Regions from separate parts of the Methylobacterium synurae genome, predicted to be linked through region 1. Evidence: riboswitches for the same ligand, from Rfam matches in the RefSeq annotation. Region 1 holds a riboswitch; each other region holds the start of a gene.
What was found. Region 1 has a riboswitch for cobalamin ahead of HBB12_RS24170 (TonB-dependent receptor). Riboswitches for the same ligand answer to the same signal wherever they lie in the genome.

Region 1 (4,935 bases):
AGGGTACCGGCGAGGCGGGTGCCGCAGATCTCGACCTCGGCCCGGTCGCCGCTGACCGCGACCGTGCGCCCGCGCAGGCGATTGCGGAATCCCATGAAGTCGGCGACGTCCGGATGGCTCGGTCGCTCGTAGAGATCTTCTGGCGTGCCGACCTGGCGGATGCGCCCGTCGCGCATCACCACGACCCGGTCGGCCATCGACAGGGCCTCGTCCTGGTCGTGGGTGACGTAGATCGTGGTCGAGCCGATGGCGTCGTGGATGCGGCGGATCTCGGCCCGCATCTCCAGTCGCAGCTTGGCATCGAGATTCGACAGCGGCTCGTCCATCAGCACCACCGGCGGCTCGATCACGATCGCCCGGGCGATGGCGACGCGCTGCTGCTGGCCGCCGGACATCTGGCCCGGGAGCTTGGCGGCCTGCGATTGCAGCCGCACCAGGGCCAGCGCATCCTCGACCCGGCGCGCGGCCTCTTGGCCCTTGATGCCCCGCATGGCGAGGCCGAAGCCGACATTCTTCGCCACGGTCATGTGCGGGAAGAGCGCATAGCTCTGGAACACCATGCCGAAGCCGCGCTCCTCGGGCTTCAGCCGGTCGATGCGGCGCTCGCCGAGATGGATCGACCCGCCGGTAAGCGGCAGGAGCCCGGCGATGCAGTTGAGCGCCGTCGACTTGCCGCAGCCCGACGGGCCGAGGAGCGCGATGAACTCGCCGCCCCGGATCGTCAGGTCGAGCCCGTCGAGGGCGGTCATCGCGCCGAACCGGCGGCTCAGGCCGCTCAAGCACAGGTCCTGCGGCGCCTCGTGATGGCGTGCCATCGGTGTCCTCTCCTGCCGCGTCGCCTCTTTGCGGGCGACCATTGCGGCGTTAGAGCATTTCCCGACGAAGCGGAGACTGGCTCGTCATAGAAAATGCGGCAAAATAGAATATATAGAGTAGCGACCAATCGCAACGCCACTGTACACGACGGGACGGTTCATGTGCGGCACCGGCCTTATCCCACCCGCGACCTCATCCTGAGGTGTTAGTCGATCTTCGATCGACTGACCTCGAAGGAGGGCTCCAGAAGTCTCCGAGCCAACTGGAGCCCTCCTTCGAGGTCAGTCCATCTCTGATGGACTGACACCTCAGGATGAGGTTGCGGGTGGCATAAGGCCGGACGCTGTCGTGTATCGGGCATGGCTCACCGCTTCTTGCCGGAGCCGACCTGCTCGTCCCAGCGGCGGAAGGCCACCACCATCCTGTCGGCGTCGAGCGGCATCTCGATCGGGTGGTCGGCGATCATCCGGTCGTATTCGGGCCGGCCGAAGTCCTTGATCGCCGCGCGGCTCTCCGGCGGGGCCATGTCGAGGGTGACGCCCTTCACGGCAGGGCCCGGATAGAAGTAGCCCTCGTCGTAGGTATAGGCCTGCTGCGCCGGCTGGAGCAGGAAGGCCATCAGGTCGAGGATGACCGCGAGCTTCTCCTCGGGCACGCCCTTCGGCACCGCCATGTAATGGGCGTCCGCCACCCAGCGGAAATCCTTCAGCGTCCCGACCCTGGCCTCGGCCGGCACGACGCCGAGCACGCGGGGATTGATGTCCCAGCCGGTGGTCGAGACGATGATGTCGCGGCTGCCCTCGCCCAGTTCCTTCATCGTCTGCGAGGTGCCGCCCGGGTAGTAGTCGACCGTCTCGCCGATCGCCTTCAGGTAGTCCCAGGTCTTGTCCCAGCCCTTGTCCGGGTCCTTGGGGTCCTTGTCGCCGAGGATGTAGGGCAGGCCCATGATCCAGGTGCGGCCGGGACCGGAATTGGCCGGACGGGCATACATGAACTTGCCCTTGTTCTGGCGCGCCCAGGCCAGAAGCTCCTCGGCGCTCGTCGGCACCGTCTTCACCCGCTCGGGCATGTACTCGATCAGCGGGCCCGACGGGTACCAGGCGACGCACAGGCCCCGGCCCTGCGCCAGGCCGTTCAGCCTGAGCGCGGCGGGCTGATAGATGTCGGCGGGCTTCGGCAACTGCCCGGCATAGGGCTTCAGGTCGATCCACAGCGTCTGCTCGATGCCGGCGGCGATGCCGTCGGTGCCGGTGAGCACAAGGTCGATGTCGACCCGGCCGGCGGCCTGCTGGGCCTTCAGCTTCGAGGGCAGTTCCGGCGCCGGCGCCTTGGTGAAGGCGAAGCGCGAGACGATGCCGGGCTTTGCCCGGCGATAGGCCTCGATCGCCTTCTGGGTGAGCGCCAGGTTGCCCGCGACATCCACCACCGTGACGACGACGGGCGAGGTCGGCAGGGCGAGGTTCGCCCAGGCGCGCCCGCCGAGGACGAGCCCCGCCCCGGCCGCGAGCCCCGCGACCGCATTGCGGCGTGTGATCGTCATGTTTCCCCCGTTTTGCTGCCTGCGGGCTCTGCCGGCCCTTGAGCGACGACGGATCGCTCCATACTTTCATCCATTGGTGCACTAATATTTTAGGGCGTCAAGTCTGCCGTTGCGACAGGTCGCCGGGCTCCGCGCCGCGTTGCGCTATCGACCGGGGGGACAGTGGACCGGATCGCCACTGCGCGGGCGGCCCATCCGGCGAGGCGCCGCGCATCGCTCCCGTGAGCGACCGCGCGATCACCATTGCTCCTTCGTAACCGAATCGCTAAGCTTGCCTCCGACGGTTCCCTCCGGGGATCAAAAGGGAACGCGGTGAGGGTGACGAGCCCGAAGCCGCGGCTGCCCCCGCAACTGTAAGCGGCGAGCCTTCCATCACCTTACGTCACTGGGGATCCTCGACGCTCCCTGGGAAGACGATGGCAGGCGCTGACCCGTGAGCCAGGAGACCTGCCGTCAGCCGTGGTCACACGCGAGCACGTCGGGCGGGGTGTCCTGATGGGTGTCGAGGCGAGAGGCGAGGAGCCTTCGCCCCGCTGTCGTTCGCGGTGACGTGCCACAGCCTCGCGCCGTCCCGCCATGCTCGCTCCCCTCCCCTCCCGATCCGCCGACAGGACGCGCGCAATGCGTCCTGCAGATCGTCCGGGAGAGTGGAAATGTAACTTTATAACGTTACATTTTTTGCGAGACCGGCTACGGACGGGGCGCCATCCTGCCCTGGACTCTTCCATGCCCGCGCTCCGCGCCCGTCGCTCCACCGCCCTCGCCGCCACCGTCCTGCTCGTTGCCGCCCCTGCTTGCGCCGAGGAGATCAGCCTCGACCGCATCGACGTCGCGGGGGGCCGCAACCGCGAGGAGGCCGCGCCCGGCCTCAACCTCGCGACGCCGTCGCGCTCGGGGTCCCGCCTCGGCCTCACCCCGCTCGAGACCCCGGCGAGCCTCGACATCATCAGCGGCGAGACCGTCCGGGCCCGGGGCCAGAACACCGTCGAGGAGGCGGTGACCCAGAACGCCGTCGGCATCACCAGCATCGCGGCGCCCGGCAACGGCAACCTCGCCTTCACGGCGAGGGGCTTCGCCGGGGCCGGCTCGGTGCAGCAGCTCTATGACGGCACGCGGCTCTATGTCGGGGCCGGCACGGTCACCTTCCCGTTCGACACCTGGTCGGCGGAGCGGATCGAGGTCCTGCGCGGCCCGGCCTCGGTGCTCTACGGCGAGGGCGCGATCGGCGGCATCATCAACGTGGTGCCGAAGAAGCCGGTCTTCACGCCCATCGGCGAGGCGCGGGCGGCGATCGGCTCGGACGGCCTGGCGCGGCTCGCCCTCGACAGCGGCGGGCCGGTCGGCGAGAACCTGGCCTACCGGTTCAATCTGAGCGGCAACCGGGCCGACGGCTGGGTGAAGCCCGACGGCGACTTCCGTGATGTCGCCCTCTCGGCCGCGGTGACCTGGCGGGCGGCGCCCGACCTGAGCGTCACCCTCTCGCACGATCTCGGCTATAACGAGCCGACCCGCTACTGGGGCTCGCCGCTCGTCGGCACCCGGGTGCCCGACCGCTTGCGCTTCACCAACTACAACATCCAGGATTCGCAGATCGCCTGGTTCGACAACTGGACGCAGTTGCGCACCGAGTGGAACCCCACCCCCGACATCACGATCCGCAACACCGCCTACCGGCTCTCGACCGAGCGGCATTGGCGCGACGTCGAGCAATACACCTACCAGCCGGCGACCGGCCTGATCCGGCGCAGCGACTACATCGAGATCTTCCATCACGAGGAGCAGATCGGCAACCGCCTCGATGCGACGTTCCGCGGCAGCCTGTTCGGCTTCAAAACGTCGACGGTCGTGGGCTTCGACGTCAACCACGTCGATTTCCGCCGCGACAGCAACTCCCCCTTCGACGGCGAGAGCGTCGTCGATCCGTACAATTTCGCCCAAGGGCGCTTCATCAACGTCACGGGGACCCGCACCGACATCGTCTCGCGCACCCGCCAGGCCTCGGTCTTCGCCGAGAACCGGCTGGAACTGACGCCGCAACTCGCCCTGGTGACCGGGGTCCGCTACGACGCGCCCCGGGTGGCGGTGAACCGGCCGCTCGCGGGTGCCGCCTTCGAAAAAACCTTCGATTCGGTCAGCACCCGCGTCGGCGCCGTCTACACCCCGACACCCGACCTCGCCCTCTACGCGCAATACGCCACCGCCGCCGATCCCCTCGGCAGCCTGATCACCACCAGCGTGGCGCAGTCGCAGTTCCAGCTCGCCACCGGCGAACAGGTCGAGGCCGGCGCCAAGGGCCTGTTCGACAATGGCCGCGGCGAGTGGACCTTCGCCGCCTACCACATCCGCAAGGACAACCTGCTGACCCCGATCCCCGACCGGCCGACGGAGGTGGCCCAGGTCGGCAGCCAGTCGTCCCGCGGCGTCGAGGTCGCCTTCGCCTACCAATTGTCCGATGCGTGGCGCATCGAGGCCAACACCGCCCTGCTGCGGGCCCGCTACGACAACTTCGCCCAGACGATCAACGGCGCCGCGGTGTCGTTTACCGGCAACGTCCCGGTCGACGTGCCCCAGCGCGTCAC
Region 2 (4,935 bases), 3.3 Mb from region 1:
CGGCGCGTCGGGCAACGTCACCTCGCCGCAGCTCCACTTCGAGATCCGGAAGGGCGCGACCCCGGTCGATCCGGTGCCGCACCTGGCGAGCAACTGACGCCCGATCGGGCGAGCGAGGAAGCGGGGCGCGCGAGCGTCCCGCTTTTTCGCGTCTGCGGCGAGAAGATCGTCCCGCAACGCGATGGTGCAGCGTTCCAGCGCCGAGGAAGCCGACATCCCGGGGCTGCGACGCGGAATCCGGAATGGCATCAGGCCTCGAGCCGCAATGTCTCCCCGACGCATGCGCCCTCCCCCAACTCCTCATCCATCTGCGCCGCGAGGCCGAAGAACCGCCGCCGCACCTCCGCCGCGTAAGGGTTCTCGCGCTCGATGGCATGGTAGACCTCCGGCGCGTCGTGCCGGACCATGCCGACCGCCTGCATCACGAGGTCGAAGCTGCGGGTCGTCATCCGGGTCGGCAGCGGCTCCATCGCCACCAGCACCTTGGCGATCAGGTGCGTCAGGCCCTGCACCGCCGCCGCCTCCCGGTCATGCGCCTCGGGCGTCGTCAGGATCACGTCGAGCCCGAGGGCGCGGCGCAGGAAGGCGCCGACCCGTCGGGCGCGGTTCCCCCGCACCGGGCAGACCGCGATCTTGAGGCCGCGCAACCCGTCCCGCGCGCTCTGCGGCCCGAACAGCGGATGGGTGGCGACGATGTCGACGCCCGGCGGCAGGCCGGCGCGCATGATCGCGGCCGGCCGCACCTTCACCGAGCCGACATCGAGGACGAGTGCGCCGGGAATCAGGTGCGGGGCGACGTCGCACACCACCGAGGCGAGGGTCGAGACCGGGGTCGCCAGAATCACCACCGGGCAGGCGGCGGCCTCGGCGAGGCCGCACCGCGCGGCGCCGGCCGCCGCGAAGGCGGAATCGGGCGCGAACGGGTCGTGGACCCGCAGCGAGAACAGCGGCGCCAGATGCGTGGCGACGAGGCGGCCGAAGGCGCCGAAGCCGATCAGGCCGAGGGCGGGAAGCGGGATGGGGGAGGACGGCACGGGAGACCTCGGATGGGAGCGAGGCCGGCGGGTCCTGGTATCCTGGAGCCTCAACCGCCGGCATGTCGCAGCGGTTGAGAGATGACGAGCACCCTGCCGCTTAACTGAGCGGCGCGTAATAGAGTCCGGACAGGAAGAGGCTGGTCATGGCCGAGCCTCTACGCCGATCCGGCCCGGGTCGTCAATCGGAACGTGTCGATCAGAACTCGATCCCCTCCTGGGCCTTCACCCCGGCGGCGAAGTGGTGCTTGACCTGCCCCATCTCGGTCACGAGATCGGCGGCGGCGATCAGCTCCGGCTTGGCGTTGCGGCCTGTCACCACGATGTGCAGGTCCGGCCGGCGCCGGCTCAAGGCCTCCACCACCTCCGCGAGCGGCAGGTAGTCGTAGCGCAAGGCGATGTTGAGCTCGTCGAGGATCAGGAGCCGGACGGTCGGATCGGCCATCAGCGCCTCGGTCTGCACCCAGGCGGCACGCGCCGCCGCCACGTCGCGGTCGCGGTCCTGGGTCTCCCAGGTGAAGCCCTCCCCCATCGTGTGCCAGGCGACCTGATCGGCGAAACGCTCCAGGGCGAAGCGCTCGCCGGTCTCCCAGGCGCCCTTGATGTACTGCACCACCCCGACCCGCCAGCCGCGGCCGAGCGCGCGCAGCATCAGCCCGAAGGCGGCGGTCGACTTGCCCTTGCCCGGGCCGGTATGGACGATGAGCAGGCCCTTCTCGATCGTCTTGCCCGCCACCTCGGCATCCTGCACCGCCTTGCGCTTCTCCATCTTGGCGCGGTGGCGCGCCGCCTCGTCTCCGCTCATCGATCGTCTCCCTTGATGATCATCGGCAGCCCTGCCACCACCAGCACCACCCGGTCGGCGATGGTGGCGAGACGTTGATGAAGGCGGCCGGCTTCGTCGCGGAACCGGCGGGCGAGCGCGTTCTCCGGCACGATGCCGAACCCCACCTCGTTCGAGACCAGCACCAGCGGCCCCGGTGCCGCCTTGCACGCCTCGATCAGAGAATCGCGTTCCGCCGCCAGGTCGGCCGCCTCGTCCAGCATCGCGTTGGTCAGCCACAGGGTCAGGCAATCGACCAGCACGGGCCGGCCGGCCGGCGCTCCCCGGATCACCGTTGCGAGGTCGCGGGGCGCATCGACCGTCTCCCAGGGCGGGGGCCGGCGGGTGCGGTGCTCGGCGATGCGAGCAGCCATCTCGTCATCCCAGGCTTGCGCCGTCGCGACGTAGCGCCAGGGGCCTGCTTGCGCCTCGATCAGCCCCTCGGCGTAGCGGCTCTTGCCCGAGCGGGCGCCGCCCAGCACCAGGGTCAGGCGCGGGGCGGCGCGATTCGGGTCCGGCACGGGCCTCTCCTCGTCGAAATCTTGCATCGAAAACCTCGGGGCCGGAGGTGTCGCGGCAGCCGGCGTCGATTGCAAGCCCGTTCCCGACCCGCTAGGGTCGGCGCGACGGTGCCTCGGTGACGAGGTGAAAAGGGAACGCGGAAGCCGGAAGCCTCCGGCGGGCCGCGGCTGCCCCCGCAACTGTGAGCGGTCGAACACGGTCCGCCATCGGCCACTGGAGCGATCCGGGAAGGCGGTGGGCCGGCACGAGGCCGCGAGCCAGGAGACCTGCCGTCACCCCTTCTCTCTCGACGCCGCCGGTGGGGCGGCAGGAGTTCGTCATGGTCGCGATCACCCGGTCCCTCTCCCCCGCCCTGGTCGGCGAGCGCCTGAGCGCCGTCCTCCTCGCCGCCACCCTCGGCGTCGGCCTGCTGTTCGTCTCCGGCTTCGCGCCGGTGGTCGCCCTGCACAACGCCGCGCACGATTGGCGCCACTCCGCCAACTTCCCCTGCCACTGACCAGGGCCGAATCCTTTCGGGCCGTGCGGCCTGCGCCCTGACCGGGCGTGGGCCCGCGGCCCTTTGGTCGTGCAGGTGATCCTCCCATGACGAAACGTCTGCTCGCCGCGGCCCTGGTCGCCGGCTTCCTGGCCGCATGCGTGGCCTCCGCGCTGCAATTCGCCCTCACCTCGCCGCTGATCCTGGCGGCGGAGAAATACGAGACCGCCGAGGCCGTCGCCCCCGCCCGTCACGCCTTCGCCAACCCGCTGATCGTGCTCGCCCATGCGGGCCACGACCATGGGGCTGAGCCGCAATGGCAGCCGGCGCCCGGCCTGCCGCGCCTCGCCTTCACGGCGCTCGCCACCCTGGTGAGCGGCGTCGGCTACGCGCTGCTTCTCGGCGCCGTGCTGGTCGCGACCGGCCGCGCGGTGACGCCCTCCGAGGCGCTGAAGTTCGGCATCGGCGGCTTTCTCGCCGCCAGCCTGGCTCCGGCGATCGGGCTGCCGCCGGAACTGCCCGGCATCGCCGCGGCAGGGCTCGAATCGCGCCAGCTCTGGTGGGTGGCGACCGCGCTCGCCACGGCGATCGGCCTCTACCTGGTGGCGATCCGCCGCGGGCCGGCCGCGATCGGCCTCGGCCTCGCCCTCATCGTCGCGCCGCATGTCTGGGGCGCCCCGCACGGGCCCGAAGAGATCTCCGCGATGCCGCCGGTCTTCGCGGCGCAGTTCGCGGCCCGGTCGCTGGCGATCGGCTTCGCCTTCTGGGCCGTGCTCGGCCTCGCCTTCGGCTGGGCCTGGGAGGCGGTGAGCGGGCCGAAGGGTTTTGCTCGCCGCAGCGAGGTGGCCGCGTGAGCGAACCCGTCACCCTCTACGTCTGCACCACCTGCCGCGACGCCGCCGATACAGGCGAAGGTCCCCGCGCCGGGGCCCGCCTGCACGACGCGCTGGCGCAGGCCCTCGCGGCCCGGCCCGGGGCGCCGATCCGGATCGAGCCGGTGGAATGCCTCTCGGTCTGCAAGCGGCCCTGCACGGTCGCGGTCGCGAGCCCGGGCCGCTGGACCTACGTCTACGGCGACCTCGACCCGAACATCGCCGCCGACACTATCCTCGACGGCATCGGCCTCTATGCCGGGACCCCGGACGGCATCGTGCCCTGGCGCGCGCGTCCGCAGGAATTCCGCAAGGGTGTCGTTGCCCGCATCCCTCCCGCGCCGGTGACCGCATGACCATCCTGAACAAGATTCCCTGCACCATCGTCACCGGCTTCCTCGGCGCCGGCAAGACGACGCTGGTGCGCCACGCCATCGAGCACAACGACGGAAGGCGGCTCGCGATCATCGTCAACGAGTTCGGCGATGTCGGCTTCGACGGGTCCTTGCTCGCCGAATGCGGCATCCCGGGCTGCGACGCCGACGCGGTGGTGGAACTGCCGAACGGCTGCATCTGCTGCACCGTCGCCGACGATTTCGTGCCGGCGCTGAACAAGCTCCTCGACCGGCCGGAGCCGCCGGAGCACATCCTGATCGAAACCTCCGGCCTTGCCCTGCCCAAGCCCCTGGTCCAGGCCTTCAACTGGCCGGCGATCCGCTCGCGGGTCACCGTCGACGGCGTGGTGGCGGTGGTGGACGGCCCGGCGGTCGCCTCCGGCGCCTTCGCGGACGATCCGGAGGCGATGGCGGCGCAAGCCGCGGCCGATGCCAGCGTCGATCACGAGAACCCGCTGGAGGAGGTGTTCGAGGACCAGCTCCTCTGCGCCGACCTCGTGGTGATGAACAAGTCCGACCTTCTCGACGAGGCCGAGCGGGCGCGGGTCCGCGCGGAGGTCGAGGCGCACCTGCCGCGGGCCGTCAAGCTGGTCGAGACCGCCCATGGCGCGCTCGATCCCCGCGTGCTGCTGGGCCTGAATGCCGCCGCCGAGGACGATCTCGCCTCCCGCCCGTCGCACCACGAGACGGAGGAGGATCACGACCACGACGATTTCGAGAGCGTGGCTCTGCCGGTGAAGGCGGCGGGCTCGCCCGAGGATCTGGCCGCACGGGTGGCGAAGGCCGCCGAGGTGGCGGGGGTGTTGCGGATCAA
Region 3 (4,935 bases), 770 kb from region 1:
TTCTCCCACTTGTAATAGGCCAGCGCGTCGACGGCGATGTAGCCCGGCAGCCGGAAGGCGCCGCCATTGGCGTCGCCCGCCCGCTCGCCGACGGCGCGCACGCCGCCGCCGATCCCGAACCCCTTCCAGGGGCCCTCCTGCGCCTCGTGCACCGCGAGCAGGCTGCCCGAGTGGCGCGGCACGTTGATGAGCGGGGCACCCACCGGCAGCACGTTGTCCTTCGTGACGACGGCGTCGGCGAAGACGTAGCCGGCCAGGACCTTGATCGACGGCGAGAGCTGGCCGGCCGCCGTGAACTCGAAGCCCTGGCTGCGCACCGCGCCGGCGGCGATCGAGAAGCCGGTGTTGTTGGGATCGGCGGTGAGGACGTTCTGGCGCTCGACCCGGAAGGCGGCGCCGGTCAGGCTTAAACGCCCGCCATACAGGTCGAGCTTGGTGCCGACCTCGTAGCCGAGGCCAGTCTCCGGCGCGAACGGGCCGTTGAACGACGAGGCGGCCGCGTCGGGCCCGATATTCGGCCGGAAGCTCGTGCCGACATTGGCGTAGAGCGACAGCTCCGGCAACGGCTGGTAGACGAGGCCGGCCCGGGGCGTGGCGGCGAAGTAGGTCTGGTCGCTCCGGACCCCGGTGGTGCGCTCGCGGAACGACTGCTCGAAGAAGTCGAACCGCACGCCGACCAGCGCCTTCCACTCGGGCGACAGCGCGATCTGGTCCTGGGCGTAGAGCGCCGTGTTGGTGACCTGCTCGAACCCGTTGGTCTGACGGGTGTAGTTCGGAAGCAGCCGGCCGTAGACCGGGGCGTAGATGTCGAGGGAATAGGGATCCTGGCGGGTGTTGGAGCGGATCTGCTGGTAGGTGCCGTCGGTGCTCTCGCGCTCGAAGCCCAGCAGCAGGGTGTGGCCGATCCCGGCGGTATCGAAGCGCCCGACCAGCTCGGCCTGGCCGAGGGCCACGGCGGCGCGGTAGTTGCGATAGTTGCGGTCGCGCAGGACCGTGCGGTTGTCGGCGGCGATGTCCCGCACCTCGACCGCCTCGCCGGCGAGCGAGTTGGAGTTGAGGTAGGTGGCAAGCCGCATCTGCCAGTCGGCATCGAAGCGGTGGTCGACCCGGATCTGCATCGAGTCGTTGGTCTGCCGGATGCTCTGGCCCGGCTCGCCGAGGAAGCGCGAGATCGGCAGGAACCCGAGCCGGTTGTCGATCGCGATGACGCCGCGGTCGAACACCGTGCGGTTCCTCAGGAACTCGGTCTCGACCGTGACCTTGGTGTCGGGCGTGACCTGCCAGCTCACGACGGGGGCGACGAACAGCCGGTCGCCGTCGACGAAATCGCGAAAGCTGTTCTGGCGCCCGGCCGCGAGGTTGAAGCGGTAGAGGAGCGTGCCGTCCTCGTTGAGCGCACCGCCCGAATCGACCGTGCCGCGGACCTGCTCGAACGAGCCCCAAAGCCCGCCCATCTCGACGAAGCGTTCCGCGGTCGGCTGCTTGGTGATGATGTTGACGAGGCCGCCCGGGTCGCTGCGCCCGAACAGGCCGCCGCCGGGGCCCTTCAGCACCTCGATCCGCTCGACGTTCTGGGCGTCGGGCGGCGGCGGGAACCCGCGGTTGAGGGGAAAGCCGTTCTTGTACAGCTCCGAGGTGGTGACGCCCCGGATGGCGTAGCTGAAGATGGTGAGGCCGCCGAAATTGTTCTGCTGCGCGACGCCCGGCATATAGGTGAGGACGCGGTCGACCCGCGTCGCCGCGAGGTCGGTGACGACCTCTCGCGGCGCGACGGTGACGACCTGCGGCACGTCGCGCTGGGGCGTATCGGTCTTCGTGCTGCTCACCGCCCGGTCGCCGCGAAAGCCCGGGGTCGGGCCGATGAGCCCGATCGTGCCGGCGGCGGAGGGCGCCGGGAGCGCAGGGGCGCCCGCCACCACGACCTCGTCGAGGGCGATGGTCTCCTGCCCGTGCGCGGTGCCGGCCGCGAGGCTCAACCCCAGGGCGGTCGCCAGGGCGGGCATGGGATGATGAAGAGGCGGGCGGGTTCTCAACGAAGCATACTCGATGTTGCCGCGCGAATGCGTCCGGGCGAGTGGCAGGCCGAAGGCCGCGCGAAAATCGCGCGGCGCACAGCCCGACCGCTCCCCCGGGCCGCACCGCCCGCGGGACGTGACCGCGCCGCGAGGCGCATGCCGAGGCAGGTCTCTAGCTCGCGGAGCACCGGTCCCGCCTCGCCTTCCCGGTGCCAGGCGCACCAGTGGCTTTCGGCGGCGGGTCATCTCCGCTCACAGTTGCGGGGGCAGCCTCGGCCTCACCGCGGATGCTCCCGCATCCGATGGGGTCACCGAGCTCCCGCTTCGCCCGCGGGCTCAGCACCCGGGGAACCTTGGCGGCACCATCCATGGCAGCCCGACCGTGCGTAAGCAACACTCGGAAACGCAATGTAATAATGTTGCCGAACTTGTGTCCACAGGAACACACCGGCCGGCGACGGGCCCGGGCCTACTCGCCGCGCAGGAAGGCCGCCGTCGCCGGATGGAGCCAGGATGCCGGAACCGCCCCCGACAGGTCGCGGGGGTCGCTCGGCCGCTCGTGCGGCAGGTGCCGGGCGAGGGCCGGCTTCGCCTTGTCGATCGCTGCGACGAAGCGGGCCACCGCCGCCGGGTCGAGGCCGGGCTTGCCGAGGATGAAGCTCCACGATCCCACGGTGTCGATTGCCGCGTCCTGGCCCGGGAAGGTGCCGGGCGCCACGGTGATGCGCCGCAAGGACGGGCTCGCCGCCAGGATCGCCGGAAGAGCCGTCGCCGGGGGGCCGAGGAAGCGAGCCCCGCCCGGACCCTCGGCCATCGCCCGGAAGCCCGGCCAGCCGGTGCCGCCGCCGAACAGGGCCGCGGCCTGGCCTGCCCGTACCATCGCCGGGCCGTCGCCGGCACGGTCGAGGAGAATCGGCCCGATGTCGCGCTCGGGGTCGATGCCTGCCCCGCGCAGGATCGTCCGGCCCATGGCGGTGAGGCCGGAACTGCGCGTGCCCAGGGCCACCGGTTGCCCGCGCAGGTCGTCGAGGCTGCGAACCGGGCTGTCGGCCGGCACCACGAACAGGCCCGGCGCCGCGTAGACCGGGGCGATCACGGTCACGGCCGGCGGCGCGCCCTGCTGGCCAAGCGCCTCGTAGGCGTATTCGCCCTGGACGAGGCCGAGATCGACCCGTCCGTCACGCAGGAGAACCAGGTTCTCGGTCGAGCCCTTGCTGGAGCGCAACTCCACGGTGAGATCCGGGTCCACCTCCCGGATCGCCGCCGCCAGCGCCTCGCCATAGGCCGGGAAGCCGCCGCCGGGCGTCGCGGTGGCCAGGACGAGGCGCAGGGGCTCGCCAGCATGGGCGGAGGTTAGGAGACCGATCCAGGCGGCTGCAGCGATCAACCTGCGATTCAACATGGGTTAAGGTGTCCTCGACCGTCCCGACGGTGGTGCCACCCGGCCCGCCTCCGCTCAAGCCACGGCTCACGCCGTCCACCGGCATAGGGGCCGCCTGCGGTGCCACGCATGCGATCGGGCCGTCACCTCCCCTGCCCGTCGACGGTCGGGTTGCCGTTCCGGCGGCGGGCCTGCCCCGCCCGCCGGAAGCCTCACGCCGCCGCGTTCTCGTCTCCAGGCTCCTCGCTCGTATGCTCGGCGAAATGGGCGATTGGGCCGGGGCGGCCGAGAAGATAGCCCTGCGCCTCGTGGCAGTTCTCGGCCCCCAGGAAGGCGAGCTCGGCCGAGGTCTCGACGCCCTCCGCCAGGACCGGCAGGCCCAGCCCCCTCCCTAAGCCCAGCACCGCCCGCATGATCGCCGCGGTCTCGTGGTTGACGTCGACGGCGCGGATGAACGACCGGTCGATCTTGATCTTGTCGAACGGGAAGGCGCGCAGGTTCGACAGGGACGAGTAGCCGGTGCCGAAATCGTCCATGGCGATCCGCACCCCCATCGCCTTGACCCGGCGCAGGGCGGCGAGCGCCCGCACCGGATCGCGCACGAGCGCCGTCTCGGTGATCTCGAGTTCGAGCCGGGCGGGAGAGAGGCCGGTGGTGATCAGGACCTCGTGGACGAGCTCGGCGAAGCCCGGGGCGTGGAGCTGCACCGCCGAGACGTTGACGGCGATGCGCAGCGGCTTGTCCCACGAGGCCGCCTCGCGGCAGGTCTCGCGCAACACCCACTCGCCGATGCCGAGGATGCTGCCGGTCTCCTCCGAGATCGGGATGAACTGGTCCGGCGGGACGTTCCCCCGCTCCGGGTGCTGCCAGCGCAGCAAGGCCTCGAAGCCGACGACGATCCCGGTGTCGATCGCCATCTGCGGCTGGTAGACGATCCGGAACTCGCCCCGCTCGACGGCGTGGCGCAGGTCGTGCTCGAGGGAGCGGCGATCGCGGATCTGCGCGGCGAGCACCGGTTCGAAGAACCGGTGGACGCCCCGTCCATGGTTCTTGGCGCAGTACAGCGCGGCGTCGGCGTGGTTGAGCAGGGTCTGGGCGTCCTCCGCGTCGGTCGGGCACAGCGCGATGCCGATGCTGGTCGCCAGGATCGGGCCGGCGCCCGCCCGCTGGTTGCCCTCGCGGATCACCCGCAGGATCTCCTCGGCGAGGAGCCCGGCCTCCTCAGCGCGCGCGAGGTCCGGCATCACGATCGCGAACTCGTCGCCGCCGAGGCGCGCCATCATCTGCCGCGGGCCGAGAACCGGGGCGATCCAGCGCGCCAGGGCCTGGAGCAGGCCGTCGCCCATGGCGTGGCCGTAGAGGTCGTTGACGTCCTTGAAGCGGTCGAGGTCGAGGCAGAGGACGGCCACGAGGCGGCCGCCGGAGCGCGCCGCGGCGATCTCCTCGTCGAGGCGGGCGCGGAAGCTCGCCCGGTTCGGCAGGCCGGTCAGGGTATCGTGGTGGGCCAGGAACTGGATGTCCCGCTCGGCCTTGCGCCGT

Region 2: another riboswitch for cobalamin. It lies ahead of HBB12_RS09305 (CbtB domain-containing protein); the one in region 1 lies ahead of HBB12_RS24170 (TonB-dependent receptor).
Region 3: another riboswitch for cobalamin. It lies ahead of HBB12_RS20770 (TonB-dependent siderophore receptor); the one in region 1 lies ahead of HBB12_RS24170 (TonB-dependent receptor).

What each region holds. Positions count from the first base shown of each region.
Region 1 covers NZ_JAAQRC020000001.1:5,277,082-5,282,016, reverse strand. The annotation lists gene HBB12_RS24180 (ABC transporter ATP-binding protein) at 1-815, opposite strand, end outside; gene HBB12_RS24175 (extracellular solute-binding protein) at 1,181-2,356, opposite strand; cobalamin riboswitch at 2,621-2,825, shown strand; gene HBB12_RS24170 (TonB-dependent receptor) at 3,083-4,935, shown strand, end outside.
Region 2 covers NZ_JAAQRC020000001.1:2,016,371-2,021,305, forward strand. The annotation lists gene HBB12_RS09285 (peptidoglycan DD-metalloendopeptidase family protein) at 1-97, shown strand, start outside; gene HBB12_RS09290 (prephenate dehydrogenase/arogenate dehydrogenase family protein) at 249-1,034, opposite strand; gene cobO (cob(I)yrinic acid a,c-diamide adenosyltransferase) at 1,234-1,839, opposite strand; gene cobU (bifunctional adenosylcobinamide kinase/adenosylcobinamide-phosphate guanylyltransferase) at 1,836-2,405, opposite strand; cobalamin riboswitch at 2,468-2,667, shown strand; gene HBB12_RS09305 (CbtB domain-containing protein) at 2,699-2,875, shown strand; gene HBB12_RS09310 (CbtA family protein) at 2,962-3,708, shown strand; gene HBB12_RS09315 (DUF1636 family protein) at 3,705-4,082, shown strand; gene cobW (cobalamin biosynthesis protein CobW) at 4,079-4,935, shown strand, end outside.
Region 3 covers NZ_JAAQRC020000001.1:4,511,321-4,516,255, forward strand. The annotation lists gene HBB12_RS20770 (TonB-dependent siderophore receptor) at 1-2,003, opposite strand, end outside; cobalamin riboswitch at 2,162-2,385, opposite strand; gene HBB12_RS20775 (TAXI family TRAP transporter solute-binding subunit) at 2,485-3,402, opposite strand; gene HBB12_RS20780 (putative bifunctional diguanylate cyclase/phosphodiesterase) at 3,609-4,935, opposite strand, start outside.